One region of the Rhodococcus sp. Eu-32 genome, then DNA from elsewhere that is predicted to be linked to it. Evidence: riboswitches for the same ligand, from Rfam matches in the RefSeq annotation. Region 1 holds a riboswitch; each other region holds the start of a gene.
What was found. Region 1 has a riboswitch for thiamine pyrophosphate ahead of tenA (thiaminase II). Riboswitches for the same ligand answer to the same signal wherever they lie in the genome.
Positions count from the first base shown of each region.

Region 2: linked by a shared signal. The riboswitch ahead of DK926_RS07775 (3-oxoacyl-ACP reductase) and the one ahead of tenA (thiaminase II) in region 1 are both predicted to bind thiamine pyrophosphate.
Region 3: linked by a shared signal. The riboswitch ahead of thiO (glycine oxidase ThiO) and the one ahead of tenA (thiaminase II) in region 1 are both predicted to bind thiamine pyrophosphate.

Region 1 covers NZ_QGNK01000019.1:5,266-9,959, reverse strand. The annotation lists gene DK926_RS20460 (GAF domain-containing protein) at 1-1,031, opposite strand, end outside; gene DK926_RS20455 (acetoin reductase) at 1,093-1,860, opposite strand; gene DK926_RS20450 (2,3-butanediol dehydrogenase) at 1,857-2,912, opposite strand; TPP riboswitch at 3,038-3,136, shown strand; gene tenA (thiaminase II) at 3,130-3,855, shown strand; gene DK926_RS20440 (ABC transporter substrate-binding protein) at 3,876-4,694, shown strand, end outside.
Region 2 covers NZ_QGNK01000005.1:32,576-37,269, forward strand. The annotation lists gene DK926_RS07765 (alpha/beta fold hydrolase) at 1-62, shown strand, start outside; gene DK926_RS07770 (LLM class flavin-dependent oxidoreductase) at 26-1,297, opposite strand; gene DK926_RS07775 (3-oxoacyl-ACP reductase) at 1,301-2,056, opposite strand; TPP riboswitch at 2,083-2,178, opposite strand; gene DK926_RS07780 (alpha-amylase family glycosyl hydrolase) at 2,248-3,534, opposite strand; gene DK926_RS07785 (alpha-hydroxy-acid oxidizing protein) at 3,531-4,691, opposite strand.
Region 3 covers NZ_QGNK01000001.1:176,953-181,646, reverse strand. The annotation lists gene DK926_RS00900 (ATP-binding cassette domain-containing protein) at 1-909, opposite strand, end outside; gene DK926_RS00895 (thiazole synthase) at 1,045-1,797, opposite strand; gene thiS (sulfur carrier protein ThiS) at 1,790-1,987, opposite strand; gene thiO (glycine oxidase ThiO) at 1,984-3,036, opposite strand; TPP riboswitch at 3,035-3,147, opposite strand; gene thiE (thiamine phosphate synthase) at 3,174-3,866, shown strand; gene DK926_RS00875 (NUDIX domain-containing protein) at 3,855-4,694, opposite strand, start outside.

The DNA.
Region 1 (4,694 bases):
ATCTCCGCGTGCCGCGGCGTCGGCTCGTGTGTCCATTCGCCGACCTCGCTGCGAATCCGCACTCGGGTCTGCTGCGGCTGCCGTAGGTCGATCGTCACCGTCGTGGAATCGACAGTGTCGTCCCCCGAACCCGTCGGGCGTACGAGCCAGCCACCGGGAAGCGGTTCGAAGTCGCACACACCGAGCTGCGGCATCCAGAACCGTCCCGCGCCGAGGTCCTCGGGCAGGAGGATGCGATTGCGCAGTGCCACGGATTCGACCGCAGCCACCCAGCCGTTGGAGTCGACGGCGAGCGCCGGCGCCTGCAGTCGCGCCAGCATCGGCGCTGCCACCGAGCGGAGACGGTCGAGATGCTGCCGATGGTGTTCGCGCAGTTGCGATTCCGCGAGACGCGCAATGGCGTCGACGAGAGCCAGTGTCGTCGGATGTACCGTGCTCGCCGGACCGCTGACGTCGACGGCGCCGATGACGCGCCCGGTGCGCGGATCCTTGATCGGTGCACCCGCGCACGTCCACGGATGATGGCTGCGCACATAGTGTTCCGCCGAGAAGATCTGTACGGCACGCCTGGACACGAGGGCGGTACCGATCGCGTTGGTACCGACGGAATCCTCCGCCCAACTGGCGCCTTCGACGAATCCGAGACCGTCGGCACGACCGAGGACCGACGTGGATCCGCTGCGCCACAGGACGCGTCCGTGCCGATCGGCGACGACGAGAATGTTGTCGCCGTCCTGGACGACCGATTCGAGTCCTCGGCCGAGGTCGTCGAGGATGTCGAACAAACCCGATTCCCGACGGCTCAGCTCGAGATCGGACGTGTCGATCTGCGGCGACTGCACACTGACCTTCTCGGGGTCGATACCGAGTGTCCGTAGCCGCCGCCAGGAATCACCGATGACTTCCCGCGGGCGCGCGGGCGACTTGCCGCCGGTCATGGTCGCGTCGTACACCGCACTGAGAATCTGCGCGTAGCGGCGCGGATCCTCGCCGGCCGCCAGCGCAGGTTCGGGGCCTGTCGACTGTGTCATCACCGGCAATTGTGCGCCAGCTCACAAACCGATGTAAAGCCAGGGCCGTCGAATGCACACCTCATCGATAGACGAGACCGCCGTCGATCAGCGGTGCCTGCCCGGTCATGTAGTCTGAATCCGGGCCCGCCAGGTAGGACACGAATGCCGCGACGTCGTCGGGCGTCTGCGCGCGTCCGAGCGCGATGCCGCCGACGAACTTGTCGTAGGTCTCACCTTCTTTCGCACCGGTCAGCTCGGCGAAACGCTTGTCGATGGTCACCCACATGTCGGTGCCGACGACGCCGGGGCAATAGGCATTGACGGTGATCCCGTCCGACGCGTATTCCTTCGCCGCGGCCTGGGTCAGCGCGCGCACCGCGAATTTCGTTGCGCTGTAGACGCCCAGCATCGCGAATCCGTCGTGTCCGGCGATCGACGACGCGTTGACGATCTTGCCCTTCTGCTTCAGCGTCCTGAATTTCGCTGCAGCGGCCTGAATTCCCCACAGAACACCGTCGACGTTGACGGCGAAGATGTTCTTCGTGTCCTCGGGGCGAACGTCGTCGAGCGGCGCGACCTGCGCGATACCCGCGTTGTTGACGATGACGTCGAATCCGCCGAGTTCCTCGTGCGCATGATCGACCGCCGCGAACACCTGATCGCGATCGGTCACGTCGGTGACGAAAGTCGTTGCATGACGCCCGATGTCACGAACCTCCTGCGCGACGGCGTCGATCTTGTCCGATGCCACGTCGACGAGCGCGATGTCGTGCCCGTCGCGGGCGAGGCGAAGTGCGATGCCGCGGCCGATTCCCTGACCGGCTCCGGTGACGAGTGCGACTGTCATTTCTCTCCTTCGGCTGGAGTTACCAGAACCTTCATCTTGTTACCCGCGTGCAGTGCCTCGAAACCGTCCTCGACCACGCCGTCGAGCGCGATCTTGTCCACCCATCCGGTCGTGTCGTACTGCCCGCGTGCCATCAGATCGATGACGGCGTCGTAGTCGGCCGAGGTGTAGCAGAGCGAACCTTGGATGCGAGATTCGTTCATGACGAGCTTCTGAAGCGTTGTGGTCAAGGGCTTTTCGTAGATCGCGACGCTGACCAGCGGCTTACGCGCACCGATGCAACTCAATGCCGTCTCGACGGCCGGTTGCACACCGGCTGCGTCGTAGATCGCGTCGGCGCCGCGACCGTCCGTGGTGTCGGCGATGAACTCAGGCACGTCGAGTGTCGTGGGATCGAGCGTCTTCGCGCCGAGCGCTTCGATCGATGCGCGACGCGTCGGCGACGGCTCGACCACGTACACGTCGTCGAGTCCTTTGCCGCGCAACGCAAACCACAGTCCGATACCGATCGGCCCTGCACCGAACACCATCGCGGTGTCGTCGGGCTTCGGGTCGCCGAGCGTTGCGGCATGGAATGCGACGGACATCGGCTCCACGAGCGCGCCCAGTTCGAGCGAAACATTGTCGGGCAGCTGGTGAATCATGTTCGACGGCACCACCGTGTATTCGGCCATCCCGCCGTCGGACATCAGTCCGTGGAATCCGATGTGCTGACAGATGTTGTAGTTGCCGGCTTTGCACGGACCGCAGTGGCCGCACCGGTAGAGCGGTTCGATGGCGACGCGGTCACCGATCTTCGCATCTCTGACTCCGGCGCCCACTTCTGTCACCGTTCCGGAGAACTCGTGCCCGAGCACAAGCGGCAGCTGCTGATGCGTCAGCGGGTGCGGTTCGGTAGGAACGAAGATCGGACCGGCATAGTACTCGTGCAGGTCGGTACCGCAGATGCCGTTGAACCCGACTCGAACCTTCACCTCACCTTCACGGGGCGACGGCTCGGGCACATCGGCGATCTCCACCTTGTTCGGACCGTAGTAGACGGCAGCGCGCATCGGTTCACTCCTCACCGGTTGATTCGATGAACACATGTCTATGTGACCTGACCCACAAGCGACAGGGTTGCAGCCCGTTGCAGTCCTTCGATCGCCCGGTCGGCGGATGGTGCTATGGTCGGCGTTGTTCTGACACGGGGTGCGTCCTACCTGAGGATGCTGAGATCACACCCGTCGAACCTGATGCAGTTAATGCTGACGAAGGGATGTCAAGGCGATGGTTACGCCTGTGCACTCGGCGGATTCGGTCCGCCACACGGACCGCATGTGGGACGCAACGGGCTCGTTGCGCACCGCTATCGACGGGCTCGAGTTCCTCGAGCAGCTCGGACACGGAACGTTGCCGCTCGACGCGTTCCGCTTCTACATCGAGCAGGACCGGCTCTACCTGGCCGGATACACCAAGGCGCTGGCCATTCTCGCATCGCGGGCGCCCGACGCGACCACGGCCGCGTTCTGGGCGACATCGGCGGCCAGCGCTGTCGACGAGGCATCTCTGCACGAACAACTGTTGTCCGGCAGTGCGCTCCCTCCGTCGGACGCGCGCGTCGAGCATTCACCGACGTGCCTCGGCTACACCTCCTACCTGATCGCCACTGCAGCCACCGAGCCGTATCCGGTCGCGGCCGCAGCAATTCTGCCGTGCTTCTGGATCTACGCCGATGTGGCGGCGCGGTTGGCGGGTGCAGCACAGGACGTGCTGGCACGGGATCCCGAGCACCCGTACGCCCGATGGGTGTCGACGTACGATTCCGACGAGTTCCGCGACATCGTCTCCGCCGCAAGAACCCTCGTCGACGAGGCGGCCGATGGAGCGACCGAGGCACAGCGCGAGGCGATGGTCGACGCGTTCGTGATCGCCACTCGATACGAGCTGTCGTTCTGGGACACAGCCTTGCATCCGACGCCGTGGTCGCACTCGCGATCGGCGGTGGCGTTGTGAAAAAGCTTCTTGCACTCGCCGTGTCGGCCGTGTCGATCGCGGGACTCACCGCGTGCGCACAGTCGAACGATTCCGACACGATCCGATTCGCACTCGACTGGACACCGAACACCAACCACACCGGACTGTACGTTGCGCTGCAGGAAGGCTACTTCGCCGACGCCGGTCTCGACGTCGAGGTGCTGCCCTACAACAACACCTCGCCCGACACGCTCGTCGATTCGGGCAACGCCGAATTCGGTATCAGCACGCAGAGTTCGACGGCATTCGCGAAAGCAGCAGGTGCACAGATCGTCTCGGTGCTCGCACCGCTGCAGCACTGGGCGACGGGCATCGGAGTCAAGGCCGATCGCGACGACATCCCGAGCCCGAAGGCGTTGGACGGAAAGACGTACGCGGGCTTCGGTGACACCGGCGAGCAGGCGACGCTGAGGCAGGTCGTGCGGAACGACGGCGGCGCGGGCGACTACGAGACGGTCGTGCTCGGCACATCCGCCTACGAAGCCGTCTACTCCGGCACCGCCGACTTCACCGTGTCCTACTTCGCGTGGGAAGGCATCGAGGCCGAGCACAGCGGCACGCCGATGAAATACTTCGACTACACCGACTACGGATTTCCCGACGCGTACGCGATCACCATCAGCGGCAACGAGAACTGGCTGGCCGACAACCCCGACGAGGCGAGAAAGTTCGTCCAGGCGTTGCAGCGCGGCTACCAACTCGCAGCCGACGATCCGCACCGCGCCGCACAGGACGTCATCGACGCCAACCCCGGCGCGTTCACCGACGAGGACCTCGTGTTCGAGAGCCAGCAGATGCTCGCCGACAGTTACATGAAG
Region 2 (4,694 bases), on a different contig from region 1:
GTTTTGCGGCTTCGCCACCCGTGCGTCAGCGCAGGTTCTCCCGCAACGTGGACCCGGCATAGTCGCGACGAAAAACGCCGCGCGCCTGCAGGATCGGAACGACGTGGTCGACGAACTCGGTGAGGCCATGCGGATAGAGCGGCGGCATCAGGTTGAAGCCGTCGGCCGCGCCTGCCTGCACCCAGGCCTCGATCTCGTCGGCGATGGACTCGGGCGTACCGATCATCGTCGCATGTCCACCGCCCGCCGCGAGGGTGCCGAGTAGTTCGCGGACCGTCGGCGCATCCTTCTCGACGATGCGCAGGATCGTGTCGTACCTACCGTGCGGACCGGTGAACTCCTCGAGCGGCGGCAGTGACGGTACGGGTGCGTCGAGTTCCCAAGTAGTGCAATCCTGTTCGACGAACATGCTCAACTGACGCAGCGACTGCTCGACGGGGAGTAGCGCGTCCAGTTCTGCTTTCTTCGCTTTCGCCTCGCCCATCGTCGATCCCACGTACGTGACGAGCCCCGGCATGATCCCGACCGCCGACGCGTCCCTGCCCGCCTCCGCGATCCGCTGTTTGACGTCGGCGTAGTACCTCGATCCGGACGAGATATCGTACGCCACCGCATAAATGGCCTCGGCGTATCGAGCCGCGAGATCACGACCCTGCCCCGACGCGCCCGCCTGGAACAGCACCGGCCTACCTTGCGGCGATCGTGGAACCGTCAGCGGACCGTCGGCGCGAAAATGCTTGCCGTCATGGTCGATCCGATGCACCTTCGCTGGATCCGCATACATTCCGGCGCGGTCGAGAACGAGCGCGTCGGCGTCCCACGTGTCCCACAATGCCAGTGCGACGTCGACGAACTCCTCGGCTCGTGCGTAACGCTCGTTCCTGCCGGGGATGTCGTCGAAACCGTGGTTCCGTGCTTCGGCGTCGAACATCGAGGTGACGACATTCCATCCGGCTCGGCCGCCACTGATGTGATCCAGCGACGCCAGCATCCTGGCGGCGTGAAACGGAGTGTAGAACGTCGTCGACACCGTCGTCACGAGTCCGATGTGCGTCGTCGCCCGCGCCATGGCCGACAGAGCCGTGATCGGTTCCAGGAACCAGGTTCCGGCGCCTGCGGGGTCGCGTACCGAATGGCCGTCGGCGAAGAAGACTGCGTCGAGCTTGCCGCGTTCGGCGATCTGCGCCAGTTCCTCGTAGTACGCGATGTCACCGAGGTCTTCGACCCGCGAATTCGGGTGACGCCAGGCAGCGGTGTGGTGACCGCAACCGAACAAAAAGGCGTTCAAATGCAGCATGATTCAGTCCTTGACGAGACCGCCGTCGACGACGAGGTTCTGCCCGGTGACCGAGCGTGACCACGGGGACGCGAAGAACAGCAACGCGTCGGCGAATTCTTCGGGCGTGACGACACGCTGCAGTGGGGTCGACGAGGCGATGAGGTCGAACACTTCGTCGGGTGTCGCGGCGCTGGCGTCCGTCGTGCGCAGGAGCCCGCCGGAGACCATGTTGACCGTGATGCCATCAGGGCCGAGATCGGTTGCGAGAGTGCGTGTCAGAGACAGCAGCGCAGCTTTCGATGCCGTGTAGTCGTGGTACGGGACCACCGGGTTCTGGAACAAGTTGGTGCCGACGTTCACGATCCGGCCGAAGCCTGCGGCGCGCATGCCCGGGATCGCGCGCTGCGTCGTCGTCAATGCACCCTTCACGGCCCCACGGAATTGAGAATCGAACTGTTCCCACTCGATCGAATCGGCCTTGCTGCGCGCGTCACCATCGAACGAGAAGTCGGCGAGCGCATTGTTGACGACCGTCGTGATCGGCGTGCCGAAGTGCTTCTCGGCCGTGGCGAACAGCGCATCCACCTGGTCCGCATCGGTGACGTCCGCCTGTACCGCAACGCCACCGATCTCGGTGGCCAGCTTCTCGGCTGCCTCCTGGCTGCGTCGATAGTTGACGACGACACGTGCACCGTGCGCCGCGAAGGCCCGCGCGATCGCGGACCCGAGACCGCGGCCGGCACCGGTGACCAGAACTGTTTGCTCGTCCAATTTCATGTGAATGCGCCTCTCGCTCATAGGCACAGCTCAGACATAGACATCCCTACGCTGGTGCTGGCCAGATCAGGTTCGACGGGTGTGTTCTCAGCCGCCGTGCAGCGGCACCCCGTGTCGATTGCCGAGTGTAGCCGTATCGGCCTGTATATCTCTTTCTAGCTTGATCACTAGAAAACGATATACAGCCCGATTCAGCCGAGAACCACCCATCCGTGCGGTGGCACGGTGACGTGTCCGCCCTGCACCGCAGCCTGGCCGGCCAACACGGGTCCGCTCAACCGGCACTCGACGCTGTCGTCGCCGAGATTGAGGACAACGTGGATCCGTTCCTCGCCCGCTGACGCGCGGTACGCCAGTGCGGTGTTGGTCAGCTCGACGACCTCCGTCCGTGCCGTGTGCAGCCACGAGTGTCGCCTGCGCAGGCCGATCAATTCCTGATGCAGATGGAAGATCGGCCACCCGTACGGGGCGAGATCATCCTTGTGCGACGGGAATTCGGGGCGAACCTCGTCGTCCCCGCCGACGCGTTCCTCCTTGGTGCCGCGAAAACCCTGCTCGTCGCCGTAGTAGATAGTCGGCGTCCCCGCGACGGTGAACAGGACGACGAGGGCGTGCGCGAGGTGCCGTTCGTCCGTGATGGTGCTGGCGATGCGATTGACGTCGTGGTTACCGACGAACGTGGCGGGAACGAACGCGTCGAGCCACTCGTTGTGTCGGCCCAGCGCATGGGACAGCTCGAAGAAGTTCTTCTCGGAGATCGCGCTCCAGATCGCCTTCCACAGCTCGTACTGTGTCACCGAGTCGAGTGCGCTGTCCGCTGCGATGCGGCCGTAGTCACCGTGAATGACCTCACCCAGGAAGTAGGCATCCGGAAAGGACTGGCGCACACGGGGTACGACCGATGCCCAGAACGACGTCGGAACGGCGTAGGCCGCATCCAGACGCCAGCCGTCGGCGCCGCGACTCAGCCAGTGCGACATGACGTCGACCACGTACTGCCGGACGTCCTCGTTGTCGTGGTTCAGCGTCACCAGTTCGTCGTGGCCCTCGAAGTTGCGGTGCCGACCGGAGGAGTCGAGGTGAAACCAGGACGCGGCCTTCGCGTCACCGGCCAGCGTCTCCTGAAATCGTGGAAAACGTTGTCCCACATGATTGAATACACCATCGAGCAATACCCGCATTCCGCGGTCGTGTGCGGCCTCGATCAGCGCGTCGACGTCCTCGCCGGTGCCGAGTCGTTCGTCGACGCGGAAATGATCGACCGTCTCGTATCCGTGTCCCTCCGACGCGAAGATGGGCCCCAGGGCGATTCCCGACGCTCCGAGTTCGACTGCGTAATCGAGCCATTCGACGATGCCACGCAGCTTGTGTTCGTCCGCCGACGACGATCCGTCCCAATTCCGAACGGGCGCACCGACGAAGCCGAGCGGATACACCTGCCACCAGATCGCGTGCTGGACCCACGCCGGAGCGGTCACGCTCGGATCACCGACTCACGGCCGAGCTCCGACGCACCGGCGTGGCCGGACAGACTGGTGACGAGATCGAATTCCGCAAGGATACAACGTAGTACATGTTCGACGCCTGCTTGGCCCGCGAGCGCCAGACCGTACAGGAACGGCCTGCCGAGAAGGACTGCATCGGCGCCGAGCGCCAGCGCCTTAGCCATGTCGGCGCCGGTGCGTACACCGGAGTCGAACAGCACCGTCAGTCGATCGCCCACTGCGTCGACGATCTCGGGTAGTGCGTCCAACGATGCACGTGCACCGTCGATCTGGCGTCCGCCATGGTTCGACACGACGATACCGTCGACGCCGTGTTCCAGCGCGGAGCGTGCATCGCCGACGGTGCAGATTCCCTTCAGCACGATCGGGCCGTCCCAGTGCTGACGCAGGAACGCCAGCTGCGACCAGTTCAGGCCAGGATTCGGGAACATCTGCGCCCAATGCATCGCGGCAGCAATGGGATTGGCGTCGACCGGCTGTTCGAGGCCCGCTCGGAACGCCGGATCCGACAAGTAGTTCTCGATACCGAGGTTCGCCAGGAACGGGAGGTAACCGCGATCGAGGTCGGCGGGTCGCCAGCCGAGAAGGGTGGTGTCGAGAGTCAGGACGAGCGTCGTGAAGCCGGTGTCCTGTGCCCGTCCGAGGAAGCTCAGCAACACCGATTCATCGGTGGGCCAATACAACTGGTACCAGCGGGGCGCGTCGCCGCCCGCTTCGGCGACCTGCTCGAACGAGTGCGACGCCTGCGTCGAGTGAATGTAGGGCACGCCGAGGGCTGCGGCCGCGCGCACCGTCGCGAGTTCACCGTCGGGATGCGCGAGGGTCTGGATCCCGACGGGCGCGATCATCAGCGGCGCGGGCAGTGCGGTGCCGAGGATCGTCGTCGCGTGGTCGCGTTGGGCGGCGCTCCGCAACATGCGCGGTGCGATGCGCCAGGCGTCGAACGCATCGCGGTTCGCGCGCGCCGTCGAACCGCTGCCCGCGCTGGCGACGATGTAGCCCAGGGCCTCGGGCGTCAGCGTGGCCGCGGCCTGCTCTTCGAGCGTCGCGAGATTGGTCGTGATCTCCGGCCTCGTATCGGTGAACATCCCCTGGGCGTAGATGCCGATCTGGTGGTCGCTGAAGTTCATGTT
Region 3 (4,694 bases), on a different contig from region 1:
GTGATACTGGACGTCTTGTCCGGTGAGCTTCATGAACGCCTCTTCCAAAGATCCTCGCTGCGAGGACAATTCGTGTAGAACGATGCCGTTGCGGCCGGCGATGTCTCCGATGGCGTCGGTCGTCGAATTCGTGACGACGAGCGACGGCTGCAGCTCGCCCTTGTCCGCAGGTTCGCGCACCGTCAGTCCGGCGGACGTCAGTGCACTGCGAAGAGCATCGAGCTGCGGGCTTCGGACGCGTACCGACGCCTCGGACGCATGGTTGATGAAGTCCTGGACCGACGTGTCCGCCACCAGACGTCCGCGGCCAATGACGACGAGATGCTCTGCGGTCTGGGCCATCTCGGACAGCAGGTGACTCGACACGAGGACGGTACGTCCCTCGGCGGCAAGGCGCTGCATGAACTTTCGAATCCAGACGATGCCCTCGGGGTCGAGACCGTTGACGGGCTCGTCGAACAACAGGACCTTCGGGTCACCGAGCAGTGCGCCTGCGAGACCGAGCCGCTGCGACATGCCGAGCGAGAAGCCGCCTGCGTTCTTCTTCGCGACCTCGGAGAGACCGACGAGCCGCAGCACTTCCTCGACGCGCGACTTCGGGATGCCGTTCGACGCGGCCATCCACTCGAGATGCGCGCGGGCCGAACGATTGGGGTGCACCCACTTGGCGTCGAGAAGTGCTCCGACGGTACGCAGTGGCTGCGTGAGTTGGTTGTAGGGCTTGCCCTCGATGAGGGCCGTGCCGCTGGTCGGACGGTCCAACCCGAGGATCATCCGCATGGTCGTCGACTTGCCAGCCCCGTTGGGGCCGAGAAAGCCTGTCACGATGCCCGGCTTCACCGTGAAGGTCAGATCGTCGACCGCTTTGGTGGCACCGTACTGCTTGGTCAGTCCCGTTACTTCGATCATGCGGACCACTGTCCCTCATGCGGGCCTGACCGCGCATCGGTCTGGGGTCGCGATGTGGGTCATCCTTTCGGATGATGGCGGCTCCTACGTGCGTGCGAATGTATAGCGGGCTATACATTCGCACGCACGTAGGACTCACATCGGCGAACTCGCCTGCGCCCAGAATCGCTTCGGGATCCGCCCGGCCCGACGGGCCTGAAATCCCGCTGCGACAGCGTGCTTCATCGCCGACGCCATGAGCGCCGGATCTTTCGCGCGTGTGACTGCCGTCGCGAGGAGGACTGCGTCGCAACCCAATTCCATTGCCAGCGCCGCGTCGCTCGCGGTACCGATGCCCGCGTCGAGAATTACCGGCACCCCTGCCGCGTCGACGATCATCTCGATGTTGTGCGGGTTCGAGATGCCGAGGCCGGTTCCGATCGGCGCACCCAGCGGCATGACGGCGACGCATCCGACGTCCTCCAGCCTGCGCGCCAGCACCGGATCGTCGGTCGTGTACGGGAGCACGTTGAATCCGTCGTCGACCAGTTGTTCTGCGGCCTTGACCAATTCGATCGCGTCGGGCAGCAGGGTGCGCTCGTCGGCGATCACTTCGAGCTTCACCCAGTCGGTGTCGAGCGCTTCCCGGCCGAGCTGCGCCGTCAGCACCGCCTCCGCCGCACCGCGGCATCCGGCCGTGTTGGGCAGCGGCGCGATGTCGAGCTTGCGCAACAGATCCAGCACACCGGTGCCTCCGGCGGCGTCGACGCGTCGCATCGCGACCGTGGTCAGTTCGGTCCCGGAGGCGACGAGGGCCTCCTCCAGCACCGTCAGATTCGCGGCCCCACCCGTGCCCATGATGAGGCGGGAATCGAACGCCTTGTCGGCAATCTTCAGTGACTCAGCCACCCTGCACCGCCGTCAGAACCTCGATGTTGCAACCCTTTTCGACGGTTGTGGCGTCCCATCGGCTCTTCGGCAGCACGACGCCGTCGACCGCGACGGCGATGCCCTTCTCCGGCATGGACAGTCGCGTCAGCAACTGCGTCATGGTCAGCTGCTCGGTCAGCTCGTGGTCCTGCCCGTTGACGGTGATCATTGTTTCCTACCTATCTCGAATCGGGCTGGATCTGCAGCCTTCGCTTCGGGGAGTGCGTCGCCTGCGAGTAGTGCGGCGACGGCGTCTGCGGTGATGGGGGTCAGCAGAATTCCGTTGCGGCCGTGGCCCGATGCGACGATGACGCGCTCGGAGATCCGGCCGATGACGGGAAGACCGTCGGGACTCATCGGTCGTAGTCCGGCTGCGGCTTCGTACAGTTCGTATTCGCCGATGCTGGGCATGAGGCGTTCGGCGTCGGCGATGAGGTCGCGTACGCCCGCGACGGTGACCTGGGTGTCGCGTCCGGATTCGTACTGGGTGGCGCCGACGACCAGGCCGTCGCCGCGCGGGACGAGGTAGATCGGCCGTCCGTGGACGCTGCCGCGGATGGTCCTGCTCGGAGCTTCGACGGCACTCGACCTGCGACGCAAGCGCAGGATCTCGCCTTTCACCGCACGGACGGGCACGTCGGGAAGCAGCGATGCCGTCCTGTCTCCCGCCGCGACGACGATCTGATCGGCGTCCAGCGCGTCCATGTCGGTGACGGCTTCGGCGACGAACTCGACCGCTGTTGCAGCCTTCTGCAGCGCCGCGACGAGCAACCGATTGTCGACGGCGAGTTCGGTGGGTGCGAGCAGCCCGAGGCGAATGTTCTGCGCCAGCGACGGGTCCAGCTCGCGCACCTGGGCGCGGCTCAACACGTCGAGCCGATGTCCCTGCTCCCCGACGAATTCGGCGATGGTCCGCAGGTCTGCGGCATCGGCGGCGTCGAGCGCGACGGTCAGCGATCCCGTCGACGAGAAGACGTCGCCCGGGAGTGAACGCGCGAACTCCGGCCACCGCGCCAGCGAGTGCGCCCCGAGCTCGAGCAGGTCGTGTTCGCCTGGCCACCCTTCGGACAGCGGCGCGAGCATGCCGCCCGCGACCCAGGACGCTCCGGTTCCGACGGCCGGGTCGTACAGGCGCACCGACCAGCCGTCGCGTGCCGCGCGGACCGCCACGGCCAGGCCGATGACACCGCCGCCGACGACTGCCAGGGACTTGGACATTCTGTTCCACCTCACTCCCTGCGCCGGCATGATCCGGTTCAGGTATTGACGGTAAGGACCGGCGTGTCCACTCTCAGCCCTGCGAACCCCAGGACTCCCGTGTATCTACGTACTCCCGACAGACTACCGTTTGCAGAGTGCATCCCTACGAGAGTCCCCAGAACCAGACGGCGCGCGAGCGTTTGGCATCGGCTCGCCTCTACCTGTGCACCGACGCCAGGCGCGAGAAGGGCGATCTCGCCCAGTTCGCGGAAGCGGCCTTGTCGGGTGGCGTCGACATCATTCAGCTTCGCGACAAGAACTCGGCGGGCGAGCGCGAGTTCGGTCCGCTCGAAGCGAAGGACGAACTCGCCGCGCTGGCGATTCTGTCCGCCGCCACCAAGCGTCACGGCGCGCTTCTGGCCGTGAACGACCGCGCCGACCTCGCGTTGGCGTCGGGCGCCGATGTCCTGCATCTCGGCCAGGGCGACCTGCCGGTGCACTACGCGCGCGAGATCCTCGGTCCCGACGTCGTCATCGGCCGGTCGACGCAGAATCGCAACCAGGCTTCCCTGGCCGCGATCGAGGACGGCGTCGACTACTTCGCGACGGGCCCCGTGTGGGCGACGCCGACGAAGCCGAACCGTTCCGCGGCTGGCCTCGAACTCGTGCGCAGTACCGCCGAATCGGCTCCGGCGCGTCCGTGGTTCGCGATCGGCGGAGTCGACGCGACCAACGTCGACGAAGTCCTCGAGGCGGGCTGCGAGCGAATCGTCGTCGTTCGGGCCATCACTCAGGCACGGGATCCCCAGGCCGCGGCGCGAGAACTGGCGTCGAAGCTACGACGCTGATCCCAACCACGCCAGCACCGTCGACGGGGCCAGCACGTGCACCGACGTGGGCACGCGTTGTCGAAGACCCCGGTCGGCGGTGACGAGCGCGGTCAGGCTGTCGGCCGCCTCGGCCCGGCGGGCGAGTTCGTCGTCGCCGCTACCCGGCGCATGAATGACGGGGACGCGGGCGTCGTCGAACGCCGCGTTACGCGCCTCGCCTTCGAGGACGGCGTCGATGCGCGTCAACCAGCCGAAGTCGCCGCCCGGTAGTTCGACGGTCCTCGGCACGGCGTCGGCGAGCGACGTCAGCAGCTCGCCGGTGGCGCCGCTGCGGTCGCGCCACCAGCCGTTCGGGCGCGAGCCGAGTACGTTGGCCGTGTCGAGCAGGATGCGGAGCGGCGTCGTACGGAGCGTCGGCCAGGCGATCTCGAAGCCGGGGTGTAGCGGCAGCCGATCGACCATGTCCTCGGGAACCCAACGCAGTTCGGTACTTTCACCGTTCGGCGTCGTCTCGAGCTGACCCGGGGCATCTGCGACGACGGTCGTGTACGTCCATCCGCTGTCGGCGCGTGCGGTGACCTTCTCACCGCGCACGTGCACGAAATCGGCTGCGATCGCCGCTTCTTCCTCCGCTTCGCGGACCGCGGCGTGCACGGTGGTCTCGTGACTGTCGCGTGCTCCGCCCGGCAACGCCCATGTTCCGCCCTGGTGCGACCACAGCGCGCGGTGTTGCAGCAGCACGGTCGGCGTCCCGTCGGCAGCAGGAGCGCGCAACAACAAACCCGCGGCGCCGTGCCTGCCCCAGTGCCGCGTGCCGTTCTCGCCTACAACCCACCCGTCGCCGTC